2 regions of the Enterococcus massiliensis genome follow, and region 2 is predicted to be linked to the other one. Evidence: a T-box and tRNA genes for the amino acid it is inferred to sense, from the RefSeq annotation. Region 2 holds a T-box; the other holds one or more tRNA genes.
The links. A T-box is a leader RNA that pairs with one kind of tRNA and senses whether it is charged. The one in region 2 lies ahead of serS (serine--tRNA ligase), so its partner is inferred to be a tRNA-Ser.

Region 1 (7,868 bases), on a different contig from region 2:
TTGTTGACCATACTTAATTTATTCTTGGTTTACGGCACATTAACCGGTGCAAATGGGTAGGAGGAAACAAAATGTTCAAAAAAATTTTAGTGGCTGTGGATGAGTCAAAGGATTCTCAAAAGGCGTTTTCTGCGGCAGTAAAATTAGCACAGGAAAATCATTCGGTATTCGTAATCGCAACAATTTTTGAAATTAACCAGCTAAATGTTTATGAATACCTGACTCCTGAAACTCTGGAAAAGAAGAAACAGCATGCGATGCAGATTGCAGAAAACTATCGCCAAGAAGCTTTGAGAGAAGGGTTGATTTCTGTAGAGGTAGCGATGGAAGAAGGGACACCGGCTGATGCAATCATTGAAAAAATCCTGCCATCAGTTCAGCCAGACTTATTGGTTTGCGGTTCCAAAGGCAAGCCCAATAAATCACCTTTGATTTTAGGCAGTCAAGCAGCCTTGTTGGCCAAAGGTGCACCATGTTCTGTCATGATCATACGCTAAAAAAACAGTCGGAAAGTTTAGCTTTCCGGCTGTTTTCTCTTTTTGAGCATATTTCTAAGAATTGTTTCGACTAACCCAGTCATCATGAAACCACCGGCAATCGCACCCGCTGTGACGATGACAATTTTCATATTATCAAAACCAAGAGAAGAAGTTCCTAATACAAATTCCCGCACAGCTTTGTAGGCCGGACCACCGGGTACGAGCGGAACCAAGCTTGGAATATTAAAAATAATCATCGGCATTTTTTTCTTCCGGGAGAAAAAAATACTGGCACAACCTACCGCAAAGGCGGCTAAAAAATTGGCAACTCCCAGACCCCAATGATTTTCTCGGAGGAACCAAAAGATCATCCAACCAAGTCCTCCCGTGAAGCCACAGGCAACTAAGGAACGTCTGGGATTATTTGTGATTACGCCAAACGTGACGGTGCTGATAAAACTGAAAACAAATTGAAGGAGTATTTCCATTTAAATTCCCCCTCCAAAAATTGAAAAGATCGTTGCGATTCCTACCGCAATCGCTGCTGCTGTAAACAGGGCTTCAATTCCACGAGCGGTTCCGCTGATTAGATCCCCTGCAAGAATGTCTCGAAAAGAATTTGTGATGGCAACACCGGGAACCAGTGGCATCACTGCACCGATGATAATATTGTCGACATTTTGCGCTACCCCAATTCTTACACAGACAATCGCCAACAGACCAATCAAAAAAGCTGCCGCATACATATCGAAAAAGCGCAGTTGCGACCATTTTTTTACATAATAACTGGTAACGAAACCAATCATTCCTACAAAAAAAGTCGCAAAAAAATCCGCCCAGTCTCCGCCAAAGATGTACATCAATAGACAACTGACTAGTCCAGCACTCAAAATCTGCAGGTAAAAGGGAAAGAAAGGTGTTGTGGTATTCACCAGCGACAAAGCCTGATGCAATTCTTCCAAAGAAATTTCCTGAGCGGCAAATTTGCGGGACAGCTGATTGACTGCCACAATTTTTTCTAAATTGATGGTTCTATCATGAACATCTTCTACTTGCGCATAATGACTTTTACGCAGCCCCATAAACAACCCGGTCGCAGTCACATAGCTGATACTGTTCGGTTCGCCGGCGTTGGCAGCAATTCGATTCATGGTGTCTTCAACCCGATAAACCTCTGAGCCATTTTCCATCATGATTCGTCCAGCCAACAGACAGGTTTCTAAAATCAAATCTTGTTTTTCCATTTCTCCACTCGTTTCTTAAAAAGCAAAACAAAATCGGCTAAATTGCTTTGCGAAAAATTTTAACATCTAAAATTGGCGCGTCGTATAATACTTCCACATCATCGATCAACGCCCCCAACAAGTGAAAATCCTCTTTTTCGGGATGGATGCCACCAAGTAATTCGTGGGAGTATTCTTCATAATTTAGATCACGGGAAATGTTCAAGGCTTCTGTGAAGTCTTTCAAATCTTCGGGCACTTCCGGCGTTTTTCCTTGAATTTCGATATAAAAGCCTTCTGCGGTGAATTCAATTCCAATCCGAATTTCCTGAATCTCATTGCCATAAAAAAAATTAAGCAATTCATCAATGATCTTTTTTGAGATTTCTTGTTCGATCATTTTTTTCTCCGATCTTTGTAAAATTATCTAGCAACGGCACGAGAAATCCGGCAACAAAACCACTGGAAAATCCGTTGTTGTAGAGATTTAAGCCCCCGTGAAGGTAGGATACGTTGTTGACTAGAGACATATGTAAAATTCCTGCGAGAATGCCATAGACACTTCCGTAGTATCCGCTGATTGGTGCCAAACTGGTACCGAAAATGGCAGCCACCACAGCAGCTGTTTGCTGAACATCGTGAAAAGGTGCAATCAACGTCGCTAAATAGACACCCAATAAAACAGGGAAACTATTTTTTAAATGATTACCAAATGCACTAAAGCCGACAGCAGATAAAATTGCCCCAACGATTGGTCCGTTTAGCTGAGCTTGAATTAGTAAACAATAACCAGTCAGCATAAATCCCATCAAAGCCATGTTAATGACTGTAGCTCCGACACCTGCTATCATAACAAAATCAGTAATCAGTTTTCCACTAGTTTTAAAGATTTTTTGCAATCCATGAAAGGTCCGCTGATTCCAAAGCCAGCCGACGCAAAGAAACAGGGAAAAGAGCCCCAGCAAAAAAAGCAACAATTTATCATGAGCCGACGTTGCGATGATGGTTCGTTCCTTAATAATGTAATTGAACATCCGCAAAATTCCAGTTAAAATCATGGCAATCAAACCAGAACTAAAGCCGACATTGTAAAGAGAAAATCCATGGTGGAAATTCAACATGTGAGCAGCAATTGGTGGTAAAACAAAACCGATTGCGATACCGGAAAGATAGCTGAGAAAAAAGCCCAGCCACAAAGGAATATCCATCCCGAACGTCACATAACTGACAACCGGGGAAAGGGAACTACCGAACAGGCTAATCATTGCAAATTGGGAATACGGACGTTTCATAAAGCGGGCATAAAGCTGGACGCCCAGAATAATCGGAATAGAGTTGTAGAGATTCTTTCCAAAGAAAGAATAACCGGCAACAGTGAAAATAGCGGCGATTAGCGGGCCATTCATTTGAACGCGATAAAGGCGCAATAAGAGGATACTTAAAAAAGTCAGTAAACCGCTATTTACGAATGCGCTACCAAGATTACCCAATGCAACATAATCTGTAATTAGATTACTAGGGGAGGTCATGATGCGATAAAGCCCTTGAAGAATAGCATAAAAAGAATTTTGAGAAAGGCCGATGAGAATCAACAATATGCTGAAAGCAAATAGTAGAAAATATTTCTGTTTTTGAAGCGGATCTGTTTTTTTTACCCGGTGAAAAGCGAGGACATTATTTTCTTCCATAGTTTGCTCCCTTTTTCTTTTACTATAACTTGATTTTTTGCTATGTGTCAATATTCTTAGCTAAATTTCATTTTTTTAAATATCTAAGCCATTGACCTTACAGTCCTTAAAAGAAAGCATTTGTTGTTTATCATTTTCTTTTTAAATAGAAAGATAACGTAAATTTGAGTATATTATTTCCCAAAACGATTATTTTTGTATAAAATAGAGAAGAGAAACACTATTGTTATGGAAAGGAAAGGAGTTTTCTCATGCGACGCAAAGTATATACCAAAGAACATATTTTGAAAGCTGCCTATGAAGTTATCTCTAAAGAAGGATTTAATAAGTTTACTGCTCGGAATATCGCCAAAAAAATGGGGATTTCAACCCAGCCGATTTACTTAGAATTCAAGAACATGCAGGACCTGAAAAATACACTGGTTGAGACCGTGATGAAAGATTTGCAAGAAAATGTATTTCCAGTGGAGCATACCGGGAATAAACTGGTGGATTTGGGAATCAACTATGTAAAATTTGCGCAGGAAAATCACAATCTGTATGTAGCGCTCTTTGTTGATGAATACGGCGGCGGACAATTAATGCACAAATTCTCTTATGAATACTTCAAAGACTTGGTGAAAAAAGATCCAGAATACGCCGATTTGTCCGAAGACTATATCGAGGCCCTGCATGACGGAACATGGATTGTCGTTACTGGAATCGCTTCATTGATGTCTTCTGGCATCATTCACCCAACCGAAGAGCAAATTGCGCGATTGATCCAACAATCCATCGACAGCATTTTGACAATCAAAAATCCCAGCCATTTGTATGACAAATAAAAATAATCCGCAATCTCCAATTAGAGGTTGTGGATTATTTTTTTGAACGAAAAATTAATTTGCAGAGATTTCCACTTGATCCATGTATTTTTAATGAAAAAAGGGAGGGAAAAGCACCAAATACCTTCTCTAAAGTTGTTAAACATTAGAAACCTTGTCAAAACCTTGTCAAAAATAAAAAAAGAAGTTAGAAATACTTGAAATCCTTGATGGATAAGTATTTCTAACTTTAAATGAAGGAGAGTACAGGATTTGAACCTGCGCGCCGGTATTAGCCGGTTCGACGGATTTCGAGTCCGTTGCATTACCACTCTGCCAACTCTCCGGGTCCTTCTTTATTTTCTACATTTTCAGCCTTTTGTCAAGAAAAACTTCAACGGCAATCACTGTTCAGCGATCCAAATGAGGAACTGAAGGTGATTGCCGTCGAAGTTTCGAGGTGGAAAGATTGCCAACATTTATCGTTGCAATTGTTTTGACGAAATCTTTCGTCAAACGTGGAAGGCAGGAATCGAACCTGCATACCCAAAAATTTCGGATGAGAAGTACCAACCTTCCTCCACAGCATGTTCCCATACCTTTGGGAATCAGCTAAACGTCTTGCTTAAAGATTGTGTTCCTGATCATCTGAATCCACCAGTGGCTGAGGTTCTTCTTTTTTCAAAAAACGAATCAGAAGAAATGTACATAAACCTAAAGCAAAACCAATTTGTAAAAGATTGAGCAACATACGAATCATTCCTTTCTTGTTGAGATGATTGTATGAAGTCAACCTAAACTGCAGCTTAAGTTCAGTAAAAATTTATTTGCTCCTAAAAAAATACGAGATATCTAAAAGAAAAAAACCGACCCACAGAAGGTATACTCCCGTGGGTCGGTCATCAAACACAATCAAAAGTTGTTTGGCGCGTGAATTAAATGGCTAAATGGGTTTCTAAATACTCAGCAAGCCCATCTTCATCATTGGTTTTTTCTGTAATATCATTTGCAGCAGCTTTGGCATCGGTAGTTCCATTTGCCATCGCCACACCTAAACCGGCGTATTCCAACATTTCCAAGTCATTGTGTTCATCCCCAAATGCAATGATGTCTTTTCGGTCGATATGTAGGGAGTTGGCGATAATCGATACGCCATGAGCTTTTTGAATTCCTTTTGCCACGACTTCTAAAATTGCGTTGGGCCCGCCCCATGTACGCACGTCCACGAAATCTGCGAATTGCTCATTTAATTTTTGAGACACTTCAGCTGCAAACTCATTTTTTGTTTGAATCAGCATGGAGGTTGGGTTTGTTTTCAAATTTTGCAGCAAATTATTTTCCGTAGCCTTCGCAGAGGCGAAAAATTTAGGGCTGAAAAAATTCAAGTCGTCAATATAAAACGTATCACGATTTTCAGCGGCTACAAAGTCTAAATTCAGGCGTTGTTTTTGCGCTAAAATCTCAAATACAATCTCTCGGTTGATCAAGGTTTCTGATTCCTGTGCCCATTGGTGGTAAGGCAAATGGACCAATGCACCATTGAAGTTGACCATGGGTGTTTTTAAAGCCAGCTGTTTATAAAAACCTTCGCTCATTCTGAAAGGTCGTCCAGTGGCAATACTGACAACGTGACCAGCTTTTGTGGCTTTTGCCAAAACCTCTTGGGTTCGAGGGGTAATTTGTGAGTCCCCGTTTAATGTCGTACCGTCTAAATCGATAGCGATCAATTTTGTATTCATATAAACACTCCTTATTCATTTTGGAAAACGAACTTTTCTGGAAGAAAAATTCACGGGACCTGCCTATTATTTTTCTAAAAAATTGAGAAGAGGGAAGAATCCATTTCTTTTCCATATGTCGCTTAAGTGTATCACATTTGCCGAAGAGGACAAAATCTTGTAAAAGAAAAGCGCTAAGACTTACGATTTTCTTAGTTAAAGAGCAAAACACGAACGTTTTATAAAAAAGTTAAGAAATAAATCAATAAAACATTGTAAAAAGTCTGGGAGATTCCTATAATTTGTAATTGTTAAGAGAATCAGCAAGTTATTTCCGAACTTTTTTGTTGATTCGCTAAAAATAGAGTGGGGGAAAAATTTTCATGGACAAGTTTTTCAAATTAAAGGAAAACAACACAACTGTTTCAACTGAAATCGTAGCAGGGCTGACGACCTTCTTTGCGATGAGTTACATTCTTTTCGTTAATCCGTCAATTTTATCGGCATCAGGAATGCCCTTTCAGGCTGTCTTTTTGGCAACCATCATTGCCTCCGTTATTGGAACACTGGTTATGGGACTTTTTGCCAACGTACCTTACGCGCAAGCTCCCGGTATGGGGCTGAATGCCTTCTTTACTTTTACTGTAGTCTTTGGGTTAGGTTATAGTTGGCAACAAGCATTAGCAATGGTTTTCATTTGTGGACTTATTAATATTTTTATTACTGTAACAAAAATCAGAAAACTGATCATTCATGCGATTCCTGAAAGCATGCAACATGCGATTGGCGGCGGAATTGGGATCTTCGTTGCTTATGTTGGTTTAAAAAATGCCAATCTCTTGAGCTTTTCTGCTGATTCAGCAGTTATTACCAGCAGTGCTGTTGAAGGAAAAAAAGCCGTTAATGTAACGATGAACGGGGGCGTTGTTCCAGCATTGGCAAATTTCAACAATGCACCAGTGATTTTAGCGGTAATCGGATTGGTTTTGACAACGATTTTAGTTGTAAAAAACGTGCGAGGCGGCATTTTGATCGGAATCGTGGGAACCACAATAATCGGGATCTTTATGGGTGTTGTCGATCTGAGTGCAATTGATTGGCAAACCAATTCATTAGGAAACTCGATTAAAGAATTAGGCACAACGTTTGGGGCGGCCTTTGGTTCAGAAGGGATGCAATCTTTGTTTAGCGATTCATCAAAAATTCCTCAAGTATTGATGACCATTATTGCTTTTAGTTTATCCGATACCTTCGATACGATTGGTACATTTATCGGAACTGGTCGACGGACTGGAATCTTTTCTCAATCAGATGAAGCAGCATTGGAAGACAGTCAAGGAATGAATACTAAAATGGATCGGGCATTGTTTGCTGATGCGATTGCAACATCCATTGGGGCGATTTTTGGAACATCCAATACAACGACCTATGTGGAATCAGCCGCCGGAATTGGTGCGGGTGGACGGACTGGACTGACTTCGGTTGTCGTGGCAGCCTTGTTTGCAATCAGCAGTTTCTTCTCGCCGTTAGTTTCAGTTGTACCAGCACAAGCAACGGCACCTGCTTTAATTTTAGTTGGTGTGATGATGATGGCTTCCTTCAAAGATATTGATTGGAGCAATTTAGAGGATGCAGTGCCTGCTTTCTTTGCTTCGATTTTCATGGGACTTTGTTACAGTATCTCTTACGGGATTGCAGCAGGCTTCATTTTCTATACGATTGTAAAAGTAATCAAAGGGAAATTTTCTGAAGTCTCGCCAATTTTATGGGTAGTAGACATCCTGTTTATTCTTAATTTTATTATTCTTGCGATTTTATAAAAAATAGCCCATTTCTACAAGCGTGGATTTTTCCTTTATGGAAATTCTGCGCTTGTTTTTTGGCTTTTGACGAGATTTAGCGTTTGGCAGTTTCACTCTTTTCAAAAATAGGATAAGATAGATTAGTAGGAAAGAAG
Region 2 (7,868 bases):
AATAATATACCAAGCATTCGCTTCTAAGTCAACCAAAAGATTGTTGTTCTATCAACATTTTTAAGAATCCGTTTGTAATAGAAAATAATGGTTTTTTTATTCGTTTTATTCTTTTTTATTCCGATGATTTTGTTGTTTTCAAAATAAACGTTCGTGTTTTTTCTATATGGAAGAATCATTCGCTGTTTATAAATCGGAAGTATCGCATCAAAAATGGCTTTAAGTGTCTACTTTTGCTTTTTTTTGATACTATTAAGCTGTGAAGAAGGAAAAGTTGACATTATATAGTAGGAGGAATTTATTTATGAAAATATTAGTTGCTGATGATGACAAGGAAATTGTTGAACTACTGAGCATTTATATCCACAACGAGGGCTATGAAGTGGTAAAAGCTTATGATGGCAAAGAGGCTCTTTCGAAGATTCGCACGACGCCGGATATTGAATTACTGATTTTAGATATTATGATGCCGGAAAAAGATGGGATGCAAGTAGTGAAGGAACTACGGAAAGAGTCGCAGATTCCAATTATTATGTTGACTGCCAAAACTACTGACATGGATAAAATCAAAGGCTTGGTGGCTGGAGCAGATGATTATGTGACGAAGCCCTTCAATCCTTTAGAGGTAATGGCCAGAGTCAAATCTTTGTTGCGCCGAACCAGCATGCAGGTCAAACCAGAACAACCAGATGTATTGGAGGTCAGCTCCCTGATTATCAACAAAGATTCCCACGAAGTCAAAACGGTGGAGGGTAAAGAGATCCAACTGACAGCGTTGGAGTTTGGCATTTTGTATCTCCTAGCCTCTCATCCTAATCGGGTCTTTAGTGCCGACGAAATTTTTGAACGGGTTTGGAAACAAGAAAGTGTGGTTTCTGCCAAAACCGTCATGGTACACGTCAGTCATTTGCGAGATAAAATCGAGGAAGCGACGGATGGCGAAAAGGTCATTCAAACTGTGTGGGGGGTCGGCTACAAGATAGATGCAAAATAAAACCGAAAAAAAGAAACATATCACGTTGACCTCAAAGGAAATCAGCGAGTTATTTGCAGAAGGAATCGTAACGATTATTTTATTGTTACTATTAAATGTCGCCGTTTTGGTGGTACTCTCTTCTGTCATCAACAGCTCCCCTTCATTGACAGATGCTATTTGGGATTCAAAAAATATTTTTGCCAGCCGCTTGGATTCTGACATTTTTTGGAATGGCCGCAATTTTATTTTGCCGCTTTTTCTGATTCTTGATGTGGCGGTTTTGTATTGGCGATTGATTCGCCGGTATCGGCAAATGCAGCTGCGGCATATTATCAGCGAGCTGCACTACATCGCTAACGGCAATTACGATCACCGCATTCCCTTTGAACTACGGGGAGACTTGAATCGGGTTGTTTCCAGTATCAATGGGCTGGTAGACAGTACGGTGGCTGCAATCGAAGATGAGCGGCGAATCGAAAAATCTAAGGATGAGTTGATTACAAATGTCAGTCATGATATTCGTACCCCTTTGACTTCGATCATCGGATATTTGGGGCTGATCGAGGATCGGCAGTATCATTCAGAAGAAGATTTGCTGAAATATACCCACACCGCTTACGTCAAAGCCAAGCAAATGAAGTCGCTGGTGGAGGATCTTTTTGAATACACGAAGGTTCGGCAACCAAGTGTCCCTATCAACATGACCAGTTTTGATATGGTTCAACTGGTGGAACAACTTGCTGTGGATTTTGAACTGGAAGCCAGTAAAAAAGGTGTGCAGATTCAGACGGTGGCTGATGCTCCGCAATTGATCATGGATGGTGATACGGAAAAACTGGTGCGGGTCTTTAACAATTTACTGACCAATGCCCTGAAATACGGCAAAGGTGCCACACAAATCATCATTGAAGTGGAAAAAGCCGGAACAGAAGCTGTGCTGGTGGTTAAAAACAATGGGGAAATGATTCCGAAATATGCGCTGGATTCGTTGTTTGACCGATTCTATCGGGTGGAGGAATCCCGCAATCAGGAAACTGGCGGCACCGGTTTAGGGCTGGCGATCTCCCAAAGTATTGTCGCCTTGCACGGCGGCTATATCTATGCAAAATCTACGCCCCAGTGGACTTCCTTTATCATCCATCTACCTATCAAGCGCAATAGCGCAATGGCAAAAAAGGAATAGTTGACGAAGGAGATTTTTTTCGTTATTCTTAGTACAAACAAAAGAGCTAAAATACAGAGAACCTAGTACAAATCTTCTTTTTTTCAGAGAGCTGATGGGTAGTGCAAATCAGTAAGGGGCGATTTGGAATCCACTTCTCAATGGGTCTTTCGAAAGAAGGAACGTTTGACTTATGTTACAAGTCTTCAAGGGCAACAGAAATGTTGAACTTGGGTGGCAACGCGATCGTTACTTCGTCCCAAGCATAGCTTTGGGGCGGAGTTTTTTTTATTTATAATTTATAGGGGGAACGAAAATGTTAGATGTAAAAATGATTCGGCAAAATTTTGAAGAGGTAAAAACGAAATTAAGTACACGAGGCGTACCGGCAGAAATTTTGACCCGCTTTTTGACATTGGATGAAAAACGCCGTCAATTGCTGGTTCAATCGGAAGATTTAAAAAAATACCGCAATGACGTTTCTGCAGAAATCGCACAATTGAAACGGACGAAGCAAGATGCAGCAGATAAAATCACTGAAATGAAGGAAGTCGGGACGAAAATCAAAGCCTTCGACGAGGAAATCGCCGCAATTGATGAAGAACTGCGAACGATCACGACCACTTTGCCAAATTTGCCGGCTGATTCTGTACCTGTTGGGGCAGACGAAGAGGACAACGTGGAAGTCCGCCGCTGGGAAACACCCCGAACCTTTGATTTTGAACCAAAACCACACTGGGATATCGCAGAAAAATTAGGTATTCTCGATTTTGAACGGGGAGCAAAGGTTTCCGGCAGTCGTTTCGTTTATTACCGCGGTCTTGGTGCACGTCTAGAACGTGCTTTATACAACTTTATGCTGGATCAACACATCTACGAACACGGCTACACTGAAATGATGACACCATACATCGTTAACAGCAATGCTATGTTTGGGACAGGACAATTTCCAAAATTCAAAGAAGATGTCTTTCAATTAGAAAATTCAGATTTGACATTGATCCCTACGGCGGAAGTTCCTTTGACAAACTTTTACAACGGTGAAATTTTAGATGGCAAAGAGCTGCCAATCTCTGTGACCGCCTTGAGCCCTTCTTTCCGTTCAGAAGCCGGTAGTGCCGGTCGGGATACCCGTGGTCTGATTCGTTTGCATCAATTCAACAAAGTAGAAATGGTCAAATTCAGTGATGAAGACCATTCTTATGAAGAATTAGAAAAAATGACCAACAATGCTGAAGACATTTTGCAAAAATTACATTTGCCTTATCGGGTTGTCGCTCTTTCAACCGGAGACATGGGCTTTTCTGCCGCAAAAACCTACGATCTTGAAGTCTGGATTCCTGCGCAAGACACCTATCGGGAAATCAGCTCTTGTTCTAACTGTGAAGACTTCCAAGCACGACGCGCCATGATCCGTTACCGGGATGCTGATGGAAAAATTCATTACGCCCATACCTTGAATGGCTCTGGATTAGCCGTTGGTCGGACAGTGGCAGCTGTGTTGGAAAACTACCAAAATGCAGATGGCAGCGTCACGGTACCGGATGTTTTAGTTCCTTACATGGGCGGCGTCACGGTCATCAAATAATAACGATCGTTAATTTAATTTTTTGTTTGTCTCTTGGGCTTGAAGGAATGTTACAAAGATGTTACAATGCCGTTACAGTTAATAATTTCTATTGTTTTACGGAGGTCTCTAAATGAGTGAAAATCAGCACTATTCGACCCGTAGCCAGCGCCATAGCCAACAGCCGAAAAAAAGTAACACTGGAAAAAATATTTTTACGATTATCAGTATTTTATTTGTAGCTCTCGTCCTTGTTGGCGGCTATTCGATTTTTTCAATGAAGCAGCATCAAGCCCAGGCGATGGAACACTTTACCGACAGCGCCAAAAGCTTGTTGGCAGATATTCAAGAAGAACGGGATCAAAGCGGATTAGCGAATAAGAAAACCGTTAAAGGAAACGAACAGGTCAAATTGGTGATCTACACCCCACAAAATGACAGTCCGATTCCTGATGCAGATAAAAAATTAACCGCACTTGCCAATCAAATCAAAAAACAGGTCAAAGCAGATGAAATGGCGGTTCTTGTCAGCAAAGTTGCTGTCAAGCATGTGACCGATCAATTGGATACCTACCAATTAGTGGCGGAGCATTATCGGTGGAACGAAAAAGAAAATACCTTTAAACAAGCCAAAGGTCTTAGCGAAGCCCCAGTTTATGTCTCACAAAAAACCGGTAAGGCGGTTGCCATCAAAGATGTTATCCCTTCCGAAGCAGATCTTTTGGGTATTCAGCAAGTGATCCAACAAAAAATTCTGGATGCTTCAAAGGAAAAAGGAATGATCGACAAGGTTTTGACTATGCCTCGGATCAGTTTTGATAATGAGATCACTTATACACCAGAAAATCTGACGATCTCCTTGCCAAAAAATGACACGGGAACATCGACCATCACCTTGGCTTACAAAGATATTGCAGCTTATGTCAATACGCAGCTGGTGGATCCGGCAACAGTGAAAGATGCCTTGCCGGTCATCGATCCAAAGAAAAAATATATTGCACTGACATTTGATGACGGGCCAAATGGTGTGACGACACCAAAATTATTAGATATTCTGAAGGAAAAAAATGCTAAGGCGACCTTCTTCATGCTGGGTGAAAATGTGTCTGCCAATCAAGAATTGGTAAAACGTGTCCACGAGGAAGGCCATGAAGTTGCCAGTCATTCCTATTCCCATCCTCAGTTGACGACTTTAAATGCCAAACAGGTCCAAGAAGAAGTTCGCAAGACCGACAAGGCGATTTTTGAAGCCAGCGGAATATTGCCACGAAATATTCGCCCTCCTTATGGCGCAATTGATGGAGCAACCGCAAAAACGATCGGCAAGCCGATCATTCAATGGGATATTGATTCTGAAGACTGGAAATCCAAAAACGCAGCGATCATTACGCCACGGGTGACAGGCAGTGCCTATAACGGGGCCATGATCCTGATGCATGATATCCACTCTGAAACGATTGCGGCAGTTCCCGGCATCATCGATACCCTGCAAGCACAGGGGTATGAATTTGTCACTATCGATACTTTATTGGCGGGCAAACAAAAACCTCTCCATCAATACTTCGGTATGACAGACGAACGTTATGTTGAATAAGAAAAGGCTAAGAGTTGCGGAAATTCCGCAGCCCTTAGCCTTTTTTGAATAATTGCTGAAGTTGTTAAAAAATAATGTTTTCTTTGATAATCTCCAGATTCTTGATCCAGATACGCCGATTTTTTACTGCGATGGCACCCATTTCTTTTAATTGCTGCATCATTCGATTGACAGAGCTGGCCGCTGCGATACCGCAAAAACGAGCGATTTCCTCATTGGTGACGACAAAATCGATCAAAATTCCTTTTCCCTCCACATCAACGCCGAACATATCGTAGAGTTCATAGATCTGTGCGCAGACTGCCCCAAATTTGCCGTTCATCAGCATCTGCTGCATTTTTTTCATAGAATGGAGCAAACGCAGCCGGTAATAATCTTTAACGTAATTTTGCAGCTCCAGATTACTGTTGATGTGTTTCCAAAATTCCACCCGGTCGATGCGATAAAGCTCGGCTTTTTCTGATTCCACCCGAATATTGAAGGGGGCATCGATAAATTGGGAATACTCGTCTTTTAACAAGGAGACGATTTCAAGGCCGTTGATGTATTCAATGTTGAATTCCCGTCCATCCTTTGAGATCACGCTGGTCTTGATTACCCCGCTCTTCAAAATATAGACATGCTTGTCCTGTAATCCTTCATAAATCAGATATTTCTTCTTTTCCTTCACAATGATCGGAAATGAGTGTTCATTCAGATAGTCACTTAAGACCTTACTATCCATTTTTTGGTGCACTCCCTTTTTCTAATAAACAACTTTTTCTCAACCTATAATAACAGATGTACTCATAAGATACACTAATAATTATTTCTGAAAATTTACAAAAAATAGTAACAAATGTTGTTGATTTAGGTTTCTTCCTTTTGTCATTACCGAAAAAAAACAGCAAAGTCGCATTTTTTTTGGTTTCTGTCTTGGTATAGTGACACTCGTAAAGAAAAAAGAAAAGAGGTTTTTACTATGGAACAATGGACAGAATTATTAATTGACCGGCTAGAAGCTGCCTACCGGGCACGTTTTGACCGGGAAGCTGCGTTGGTTTTCCTCAACGATGCCTACCAAGAATATTTGCTTTTGCGAACACAACCCCTAACAGAGGAGAAAGAACAGCGAGAAATCTTGGCACGCTTCATGGAAACTCGGGATTTGTTTATTCGTCAGCTGGTGGATCGCTACCCTTCAAACTATGCCGATGTGGAACAAAAAATCCAACAACTGAAAAACGTTTGTCAGGAAGAAACTGCAACGGTCGATTTTGATATGCGTCTGCACCCAGCCTTTTAACAAGAAACTAAAACTTATTGGAGTGAATGATCCGTAATGGAAGAAAAATTATTTAATAAAGGATTTATTAGTATCACTGTTATCAATTTTATCGTCTTTTTGGTTTATTATCTTTTGATGGTCATCATCGCCGTTATCGCACAAGATCATCTTGGAGCTACCCCCGGACAAGCCGGACTTGCTTCTGGGATTTACATTATCGGCACTTTGCTTGCCCGGCTTTATGTTGGGAAGAAACTGGAATTATTCGGTCGTAAAGCCGTCTTGCGTTTTGGTGCGGTATTTTACCTGCTGACCACCCTTGCTTATTTTTATATGCCAACCATTGCTATTTTGTATCTGGTACGTTTCTTAAACGGATTTGCTTATGGAACGGTATCCACTGCAACGAATGCGATTGTTACCGCCTATATCCCAGAATCCAAAAACGGCGAAGGCATCAACTATTACGGATTAAGTACCAGTTTAGCAGCAGCCATCGGACCTTTCCTTGGTATGGTTTTGCTGAATACCACCAATTTTTATTTCATTATTCTTTTCTCCGTTCTTTTGATCTTATTTACCACCATTGGTTGTTTCATGATGCCGGTAAAAAATATTACCTTATCTGAAGAACATCGGGCATTATTGAATAAATGGTCTTTAGACAGCTTTATCGAATACAAGGTCTTGTTTATTTCCTTTATCGCCTTTTTGATTGGCTTGGCTTATTCAAGTGTGTTGGCTTTTCTTTCTTCCTACGCACAAGTCATCCATTTAGTAACAGCCAGCTCCTTCTTCTTCGTGGTCTATGCTACAGTCATTACCTTTACCAGACCATTGTCCGGCAGAATTTTTGATGCCAAGGGAGAAAATTATGTCATGTATCCCAGCTATCTCTTTTTATCTTTAGGGTTGATCGTGTTGAGCTTTACTTCTGCTAGCTGGATGCTACTGCTGGCTGGTGCCTTTATCGGTTTAGGTTACGGTACTTTCATGTCAAATGGACAAGCGATTTGTTTGAAAAAGGTCAACAGCCATCGGATTGGGATCGCTCTTTCCACGTATTTCATCGGTTTGGATCTGGGCTTAGGTGTTGGTCCTTACCTTATGGGTGAATTACGCAGCTTCCTATCATTTTCCGGATTGTATCTATTTTCAGCGATCATTCCAATTCTTTGCACGGTTTTATATGCTATTTTTTATAAAAAAACCGTCAGCACCAAAGAAAAAAGCGAAGCCGTATCGGAGTCTGTCGCTGAATAATTAGACGGAAACTTCTTTCCTTTTTATCGAAAATTGATT

Region 1: it encodes a tRNA-Ser, which carries the amino acid that the T-box ahead of serS (serine--tRNA ligase) is inferred to sense. The anticodon was not compared.

Annotation. Positions count from the first base shown of each region.
Region 1 is NZ_CVRN01000006.1:482,054-489,921, forward strand. It holds gene BN1875_RS07140 (Nramp family divalent metal transporter) at 1-60, shown strand, start outside; gene BN1875_RS07145 (universal stress protein) at 72-497, shown strand; gene BN1875_RS07150 (threonine/serine exporter family protein) at 515-967, opposite strand; gene BN1875_RS07155 (threonine/serine exporter family protein) at 968-1,723, opposite strand; gene BN1875_RS07160 (hypothetical protein) at 1,761-2,099, opposite strand; gene BN1875_RS07165 (DUF1576 domain-containing protein) at 2,068-3,390, opposite strand; gene BN1875_RS07170 (TetR/AcrR family transcriptional regulator) at 3,642-4,214, shown strand; tRNA gene BN1875_RS07175 (tRNA-Ser) at 4,452-4,539, opposite strand; gene BN1875_RS13890 (hypothetical protein) at 4,819-4,944, opposite strand; gene BN1875_RS07180 (Cof-type HAD-IIB family hydrolase) at 5,129-5,932, opposite strand; gene BN1875_RS07185 (NCS2 family permease) at 6,295-7,731, shown strand.
Region 2 is NZ_CVRN01000007.1:517,506-525,373, reverse strand. It holds gene BN1875_RS09775 (response regulator transcription factor CroR) at 305-994, shown strand; gene BN1875_RS09770 (sensor histidine kinase) at 984-2,159, shown strand; T-box leader at 2,208-2,403, shown strand; gene serS (serine--tRNA ligase) at 2,455-3,726, shown strand; gene BN1875_RS09760 (polysaccharide deacetylase family protein) at 3,839-5,299, shown strand; gene BN1875_RS09755 (Crp/Fnr family transcriptional regulator) at 5,364-6,023, opposite strand; gene BN1875_RS09750 (hypothetical protein) at 6,261-6,584, shown strand; gene BN1875_RS09745 (MFS transporter) at 6,621-7,829, shown strand.